Regions from separate parts of the Ruegeria sp. K3 genome, predicted to be linked through region 1. Evidence: riboswitches for the same ligand, from Rfam matches in the RefSeq annotation. Region 1 holds a riboswitch; the other holds the start of a gene.
The links. Region 1 has a riboswitch for cobalamin ahead of ACR0MP_RS20790 (DUF1636 family protein). Riboswitches for the same ligand answer to the same signal wherever they lie in the genome.
Positions count from the first base shown of each region.

Region 1 (4,209 bases):
GTATGCCGACCGATCCAGCGATGGGAAAACACGCCGGGCCATGTCGTGTAGTCTGCGCCCATCGTATAGGGCCGCGGTCGGTGGATCTTCGCGGCGTTTGCAAGCCTGATCGCGGCTAAATAGCTCGTAACGGGTGGGGAGATCTTGAATCCGAGTTTGATCAGATCATCAACGTCCAGCATCAATACATCTCCGTTTGGTCATCGATTCGGGAACCGGGCGCGGGCCAAGCTCAGATAGGTTCTGAGCCGGATCGCATTAATCGGTCCTAAAGGTTCGTGATCTGCCGTGACACGCCAGGGCGCGAAGCTCATCGCGTCTCCATTCTGCGGATCAAATTCTGCACCTTTGGGAATCGTGATATCCGCCACGGGCGTGACGGTATGATGGTACGGATCAAGAGGTGCATCTGGTTGCGGGTCGCATGCCCACCGGATGCGATTGTCGAGCACATCGAATTCGTCGGCCGGGCGCGGGGGCTCAATCACACACAGCTCGAAGTGATTATCTCCATCGGCCACGTCTTGCCGCAAACACTGCCCGATCCCATCTGGGTCGTCTACCGGATGTGCCGGAATTTTTGGTTTCGCGCTGCGGGCCAAGTATCTGACCGTTAGATCGGGGCCCAGCCGATACGGTGTTGTCGACCAGAAATGGACCTCAAAAGGCGAGTGCATATAGTTCGAGGCAAAATCACTCGCGACGCGAAACTGACGCTTGCCTTCACGAGTGAGGAAGGCGCGAAATCCTGCGCGCAGCCCTTTGGTGATCAACCTAAGGCTCCATTTTCGTCGCCCTTTGATCGCGTGCTGGACCGCTTGTAATGTGGCGACAAGCCTGCCCAATCGCTCATATTCATCGGGGACGTAGCTGGGAAACACATCCTGATCGACCAATACGAAATCGAACTCGTCGCTGAGTTGTGTGGTCCCCAGATGCGCAAGTGCCTCGGCGTCGATCAGCTTGGGGCCTGGCACGTCAAAAAGCTTGATCGCCATCCCGTGGGCATCCGATTTCCGGTCATCCAGATGCGCGCCGTTGGAAAAGCGAAGTGCGGCTGAATAGGCAGCGGGCTGTTCAAACAGGCCGTGACGGAACTGTTCTGGTAGATCGTTTCTGACAGTGAATGTTGCAGCCACGCACCCGTGACTGCGCCCATGCTGAGCCCTTAAGCGATGGCCTTTCCACCGTGCAACGGCCTCGAGATTGTGGTCAATGACATCATCAACAATATCCGGCGGCAATGCGTTTTGCGAAACATGCGTCAAAGAACCGTCTCCTTGGATAAACCCAGGCAATGATCAAACAGGGGTAAGGCGCTGACAAAGCTAAACCTCTAAATTTGTTCAGCTTACCTCAGATTGTCTAATTTCCAAACACACCAACTATGGACAGCCGTGGCCAGACAAATTCGGCGCGCAGCCCAACCCATTCGGTTGGTGCTACGGACACGTGGTTGCCCGCGCTCGATCCTCGACCAGAGTTGGGTGCCTTCGACTTTATCATTGACGTGTCCGGTGTTCTCGGGCACTCAATCGATTGATGGTTCCCGGTGGTGTTGCCGCGGGATGAAAAGGGAATACGGTGAGGTTTGCCAAAAGGTGCCAATTCCGTAACTGCCCCCGCAACTGTAAGCGGTGAGCAAGGCCAAACAGCCACTGGTCCACAGGGTCGGGAAGGTTGGCCGAGCGCGGACCCGCAAGTCAGGAGACCTGCCATCAGATGTTTAACCAACCCGGGGCGGGGCGTCCTGGAAGGAGGCTTTGATGGCGCGTCAATCGCGTGTTTACATTGTCGGCAGCTTCCGCATGCGCTTGGAAACAAGTGGAGTGGACCATGCCAGATACGCCTGATCATTTCATTCTAGTCTGCGAAAGCTGCACTGAAGGGCTGCCCCTTGATGAAATTTGCGATGCGTTGACCGGGAAATTACATCGCAGTTTTGCGATCCGCGCGTCGTCTTGCATGGCAGGCTGCGATAGTCCCAGAACGGTTGGGTTCCAGGCCGTAGGAAAGGCGCAATACCTTTTTGGTGGCATTCAGACCGCGGATGAGGTGCAGGCGCTGGCTGAGTTTGCAGCGCAGTATCGTGAAAGCCCGGATGGCTGGACAAATGCCACTGATCGCCCGCAGGCGTTGTTCAATAAAACCCTCTCGCGCATGCCGCGGATCGAACAGGGGGCATCGCAATGACGTTGCGACCCTTTCTGATTGCCGAAAACCTTGAGTATTATGCCCTTAACGGAGATGTCCTGTTGCAGGGCGTCTCGTTCGAGTTGGACGAGGGTTCCATTCTAGCCATCGCCGGCCCGAACGGGGCGGGGAAAACGACGCTTCTCAATCTGTTGTGCGGCGCTGAGCCGCTGGCACTTGGCGATGTTCGGATCAAAGGACGCAGTCTGAAACAGCTCTCCGCCAAAAAGCGTGCGCGCATGATCGCAGTGGTAGGTCAGCAGGAACTGCCCGATGGACGCTTGGCGTTACGCGATTATGTTGCGCTGGGGCAAATACCCATCCGTGCGGACCGCTCTACCGAAGGCCACGCGCAAGAGCTGGACCGGATTTTAGACCTGACCGGTCTCGCCAATCTCGCGGACAAGCGCATGGCCCAACTGTCCGGAGGCGAACGTCAGCGTGCCCATATCGCGCGTGCTTTGGCGCAGAACCCTTCGTTGCTGTTTCTGGACGAACCGACCAACCATCTGGATCCTGATGCAAAAGGGCGGATGCTGTCTTTGGTCGCCGAGCTTGGGATCACCGTGGTCATGATTGTACACGATCTGGTCATGATCCCCGAATTCGCCACACACGTGGCGCTGATGAAATCGACCCGTATGATCGAGTTTGGGTCGGTGGACAAGGTGCTGACACCCGAAAGAGTCCGCGAAACTTTTGGCGTTGATTTCCTCTGCTTTCTCCACGAAGGCCGCGTGATCCCGGCGCTTGATATTCGAAGAACCACAGTCTCAACTTAGTCGAAGGAACACACTGAGATGAAATACATCTGGCCCGTGGCGTTTGCCACCGCCATGGCAAGCGGTGCTGCTGCGCAAGAAGTCACCGTAGACAACTGCGGCGAACCACTGGTTTTTGATACCGCGCCCGAGCGCCTGGTTGTGCATGACATGAACATGACCGATATGGCCTTTGCATTGGGTCTGCAGGACAAGATCGTCGGCCTGACCGGCATCACCGGCTGGTACAAGACCAGCCCTGATTTTGATGCTCTGCGCGGCGACATCCCCGAGCTTGCGCCGAAATATCCGACCGTCGAAAACCTGGTGGCGGTTGAACCCGACCTGTTCTTTGCAGGTTGGTACTATGGCATGAAGCCGGGTGGTGATGTGACCCCAGATACATTGGAACCGTTCGGAATCAAGACCTTGGTTCTAACGGAAAGCTGTGTCCATCTGGACAAGGATCGCCCCGAAGCCAGCATGGATCTTCTGTTTGGCGATGTGTTGCGCTTGGGCAAGGTGATGCAAGTCGAAGACAAGGCCGAGGCTCTGGTCTCGGGCTGGAAAGAGCAGCTGGCAGCGATCGATGCCAAGACTGCTGAACTGCCCAAGCCCCGCGTCTTTCTTCTGGATGGTCCTGCAGATGCTCCGTTTACCGCCGGTAAATTCGCGATTCCCGATGCGATGATCACAGCCGCTGGTGGTGAAAACGTCACTCATGACATGGACACGAGCTGGGGCCGCACTTCGTGGGAGGCCGTTGCCGCATCGAACCCGGAATTCCTGGTTTTGTTGGATTATCAGACCGGCAATGGCGCCGAGGACACCTTCAAGTTCCTGCAGGAACATCCCGTCATGTCGCAGACTGATGCCGTCAAGAACGAACGCTGGATCGGATTGCGCTACGAAGAGCTGACGCCCGGACCGGCAAATATCGAAGCGATCTCGAAGATGGCGCGCGCGATGCATCCGGGTCAGAGCTGATATGGGCGGATTGGGCCTGACGTTGTTGCTGGGGGCGGTCGTTCTGGCCGCCCTTTTGCTGATTTCCACAATCTACGGCACAACCTCGATACCTTTGTCCGAGACCTTCACCGCGATCTTGCGCGGTACCGGGTTGCAGGACGGAGAGATGTCGCCGCTGCATAGGATCGTATTCGACCTGCGATTGCCCCGCGCGTTGTTAGCAGCCGTGATCGGTGCCGGGCTGGGCATCGTTGGCGTGGTGCTGCAAACGACCACACGTAATGAC
Region 1 is NZ_JBQFMM010000016.1:26,821-31,029, reverse strand. It holds gene ACR0MP_RS20800 (peroxidase family protein) at 1-182, opposite strand, end outside; gene ACR0MP_RS20795 (catalase family protein) at 201-1,268, opposite strand; cobalamin riboswitch at 1,527-1,734, shown strand; gene ACR0MP_RS20790 (DUF1636 family protein) at 1,837-2,193, shown strand; gene ACR0MP_RS20785 (ABC transporter ATP-binding protein) at 2,190-2,975, shown strand; gene ACR0MP_RS20780 (ABC transporter substrate-binding protein) at 2,994-3,941, shown strand; gene ACR0MP_RS20775 (FecCD family ABC transporter permease) at 3,943-4,209, shown strand, end outside.

Region 2 (4,209 bases), on a different contig from region 1:
CTCGGCAATCTGTGCCCCTTCGGCATCTGCAATCTTGCGCAGCAGTCCGATCATATCCTCCGGCTCGATCCGGCGCAGATCAAAGCGCTGGCAACGGGACAGGACGGTCACCGGGACCTTGCGAATCTCGGTGGTGGCAAAGATGAACTTCACGTGTTCGGGGGGTTCTTCCAGCGTCTTGAGCAGCGCGTTGAAAGCGCTGGTCGATAGCATGTGAACCTCGTCGATGATATAGATCTTGTAGCGCGCGGATGCAGCGCGATAGCGTACGCTGTCGATGATCTCGCGGATGTCATTGACACCGGTGCGGCTGGCGGCGTCCATCTCCATCACATCGACATGGCGGCCCTCCATGATGGCTACGCAGTGTTCACATTGACCGCAGGGTTCGGTGGTAGGGCCGCCGCTGCCATCGGGACCGATGCAGTTCATACCCTTGGCTATGATCCGAGCGGTCGTCGTCTTGCCGGTACCGCGGATGCCGGTCATGATGAAGGCCTGCGCGATCCGGTCCGCCTCGAAGGCGTTTTTTAGAGTGCGCACCATGGCGTCCTGACCGACCAGATCGGCAAAGGTTTCGGGGCGGTATTTGCGGGCAAGAACCTGGTAGGCGGGGCTGGGCGTCTCGGTCATGTCTGCTCTGTCGGATTCGCGTTACGCCGCAGCGTAGAGGCCCCCGCCGCCCGCGTCCACAGCCAGCCGGGACGATTTTCATTTTGGAATGCGTGGGTATGCGGCTAAAATCCACTCTATTCTATTTACTGGACCAGTATGTTGTTGGGTGAAGTTTGTTTGGGGGGAGATTATGTCGCAACTGGTGGTTTATGCGTTGCAGGTCGGCGGAGGCACCTTGGCCTTGTCCTCGATGCCTGGGCGTGGAGGAACGTATGCAGAAGACCTTGATCTTATCGCAGACTGGAAGCCCGGGCTTGTGATCTCGATGACGACTGAGGTTGAGATGATTCAGGATGGTGCGCGGAATTTTGGCGCTGATATTCAGGGGCGTGCCAGCAGATGGGTGCATTTGCCGATCGAAGATTTTGGCACGCCACCCAAGGAGATTGTGGAGCGCTGGCCCCGCGTTGGCGCGACTGCCCGTCAGGCGTTGTCAGGTGGTGGCCGTGTGCTAGTGCATTGCCGTGGTGGCTGTGGCCGATCCGGGATGGTGGTTCTGCGTCTGATGGTTGAATGCGGTGAACGGCCTGAGGCGGCATTGAAGCGATTGCGTACGGTGCGTCCTTGCGCAGTCGAGACAAATGCCCAGATGCTTTGGGCCGTTGAACCGGCCCGTGTTCAAGCCGTTTGACGGCCTAGACACCAACATGTGGCGAGATTTCGCCACCGGTATGTGGTACCAGAAGCGAAGCCTCAAGCATGGCGCACGGATGGTTCCTCAGCAGGTCAGAGGGCAGGCTGCTGAACTCGGTCCCGAACATCATGTCAGCGTAGTCATCAAGCCGGTCGATCGCAGTTTCAGGATCGGCGCCGCAGAATACGCGGATCTGATCACATTGGGCGCGAAAGCGGGCGGTACACCCCTCTGGGCAGTGCGACAGGTCTATGCTGCCTTCAATTTCGAACTCAGGTTTTGTGATCGGCTGTGCAGACGACATGGCCTGCGTCAGAGCCCGCGCCATCTGCGCCAATGCGGGGCAGGGTGCGCCAGTACGTTGGCACACGGTCGCCGTGAATTCGTGTGTTTTGGTCTTCCAGATCATCAATGCGCCCTCCGCGCGCAAGGCGAGGGCGTGGCACAGGTTGGTCGTTGCGGAGCACGATCAAACCCGTCCCGGACACCCCGCCCGAGTTTCGGTTCTACATCCGATGGCAGGTCTCCTGACTTGCGGGTCATCGCTTTGCCGACCTTCCCAGCCTTCAAGGCCAGTGGTATCTCGGCATTGCTCTCCGCTTACAGTTGCGGGGGCAGTCTCGGACTAGGTTCTTTCCGGATTTATCCGGGCAGAACCGCACCGTGTTCCCTTTTCATCCCGGCCCGATTGGGCGCGAGAACCATCGCGCCATGGCTAGCGGCTGCGCCGTGCCCGAGTCAAGAAGATTGCGTCAGGCAAGTGACGTACGGTCCAGCTACGTCAACCTTGACTTGAGGCGCTTCGGGTGAACTGATCAGTTCAGTCGGTATTGGAGGGCACCATGTTGGACACGCAGCTGGCGGTTGTGACCGAGGATTTTCAGATCCCGTCCGACCCGGCAATGTTGTCGGCGCGGCTTTACCGTCCGGTTGCCGACCCCGAAAAGGTGGTCGTCATAAACGGTGCGACTGGGGTGCCGAGGGATTACTATCAGTACTTCGCCCGATGGCTTGCCGAAGAACAGGGCATGGCCTGCCTGACCTATGACTACCGGGATTTTGGTCACTCTTTGGTGGGTTCGCAAAAGCGGTCAAATGTCACCATGGCCGATTGGGCGTTGATCGACATTCCAGCCGCCCGGGCCGAGATGCGCCGACGGTTTCCGCAGGCCAAGCTATGGAGCATCGGTCATTCCTTGGGCGGAATGTTTGGCCCGATCCAACCCGATATCGATCAGATTGACAGGATGATCTGTGTCTGTTCGGGTCTGGTAACGCTGGCGGATCACCCTTGGCCTTATCGCGCTTTGGCGGCGTTGTTCTGGTATGGTCACGCGCCGCTGGTGGTCAAGGCGCTTGGCTACCTGCCCGGGCGGTTGGTCGGGTTTGGATCGGACCTGCCTGCCCAAGTCTATTGGCAATGGCGCAAATGGTGCACCGCCCCCAAAAGCTATGTGCCAGAGATCGGCACGACACTGCCCGCCGCCCGCTGGAAAGACTTGGGCAAACGTGTCGATCTGTTTACCTTCGCAGATGATGAAATGGTGCCGCCGGATGCTGTCTGGCGTCTTGCCGATCTCTATGGACCCAAAGCCGGGCGCCATCTGCTTGCACCAAGCGAATTCGGAGTGTCCAAGATCGGCCATATCGGTGCATTCGCAAGACGGAATGCGGCAGTCTGGCCTAGGCTGATCGCCTGATAGCGCTGGGCACCGGTAGGTCGGTGCCCAGCTTCGTTATAGCCCTTTACGGGATTTTTTCTCGTGCATCACGCTGCGCACCATCTTGCCGAAAGCCTTGTCACGGGCGCGGGCCTGCGCCACCGAAGCGGAATTGTGTTGGTCTTCGCGCCGCAGCTTGCGCCAGCGGTCCAGCCGCGCGGGATCAAGCGTACCAGCGTCGATTGCCGCCTGCACCGCACATCCGGGCTCAGACTCGTGCTGACAATCCGAGAAGCGGCAATCCAGGCTGAGGTCTGAGATGTCCGAAAATACCTCATCCAACCCCTCCTGCGCATCCAGCAGACGCAACGCGCGCATGCCGGGCGTATCGATCAGCCAGCCGCCATTGCGCATGCGATGCAAGGCGCGTGCAGTTGTTGTGTGCCTGCCGCGCGCATCGTCTTCGCGAATACCTGCGGTGGCCTGATCCTGCCCCGTCATCCCGTTGGCGAGCGTCGTTTTCCCAACGCCGGATGATCCAAGCAAGGCGCTGGTTTGTCCTTTCGGACACCACGACAGAACTTGTTCGAGATCGCCGTGATCCAGCGCGTTGACCGCAAGTACCGTCAGAAACGGGGCGAGCGATTGGGCTTGATCTACATAAAGGCTCGGATCATCGCACATGTCCGATTTGGTCAGAACGACCACCGGATAGCAGCCTGCCTGATGCGCCAGCGCAAGATACCGCTCCAATCGTGGCATATTGAAATCGGCGTTGCAGGAACTGACGATGAACAGCACATCAACATTTGCAGCAATCAGCTGCGCCGCTGCCCCTGTACCTGCGGCCCGGCGCTGCAGCAGGCTGCGCCGGTCCATCACTCGGCGTATGCGTTTGTTTTCATCCGCCAGAACCCAATCCCCAACGGCATATGCGCCGGTTGATTGATCCAGAGATAACAAAGGCGATTCACCTTCAGGGCGCAGCCCGATCAGTCGATCCCGGTGTACGGCCGAGATGCGATACGGAAGAAGTGACGGATCAGCCGTATGCTGAGCCGCGAAATGAGAGGACCATCCGAGGTCCGATAAGGAAAGTAACATTGGTCTGCCTGTGATCAGAAACAGCAATCCAGTCGAATGGCAATCGCGCATCCGCCGGCGACGTGTTCAGGCAATCAGTTGATCGGAAAGGATCAGAACCGGTCTGCCCGAAGGGTTTTTGCTACAATCATAAAC
Region 2 is NZ_JBQFMM010000010.1:137,821-142,029, forward strand. It holds gene ACR0MP_RS17455 (DNA polymerase III subunit gamma/tau) at 1-633, opposite strand, end outside; gene ACR0MP_RS17460 (phosphatase domain-containing protein) at 806-1,306, shown strand; gene ACR0MP_RS17465 (hypothetical protein) at 1,311-1,718, opposite strand; cobalamin riboswitch at 1,810-2,030, opposite strand; gene ACR0MP_RS17470 (alpha/beta fold hydrolase) at 2,152-3,009, shown strand; gene rsgA (ribosome small subunit-dependent GTPase A) at 3,046-4,074, opposite strand.
Region 2: it holds a riboswitch for cobalamin, as region 1 does, so the genes downstream of both, ACR0MP_RS17465 (hypothetical protein) here and ACR0MP_RS20790 (DUF1636 family protein) in region 1, are expected to answer to the same signal.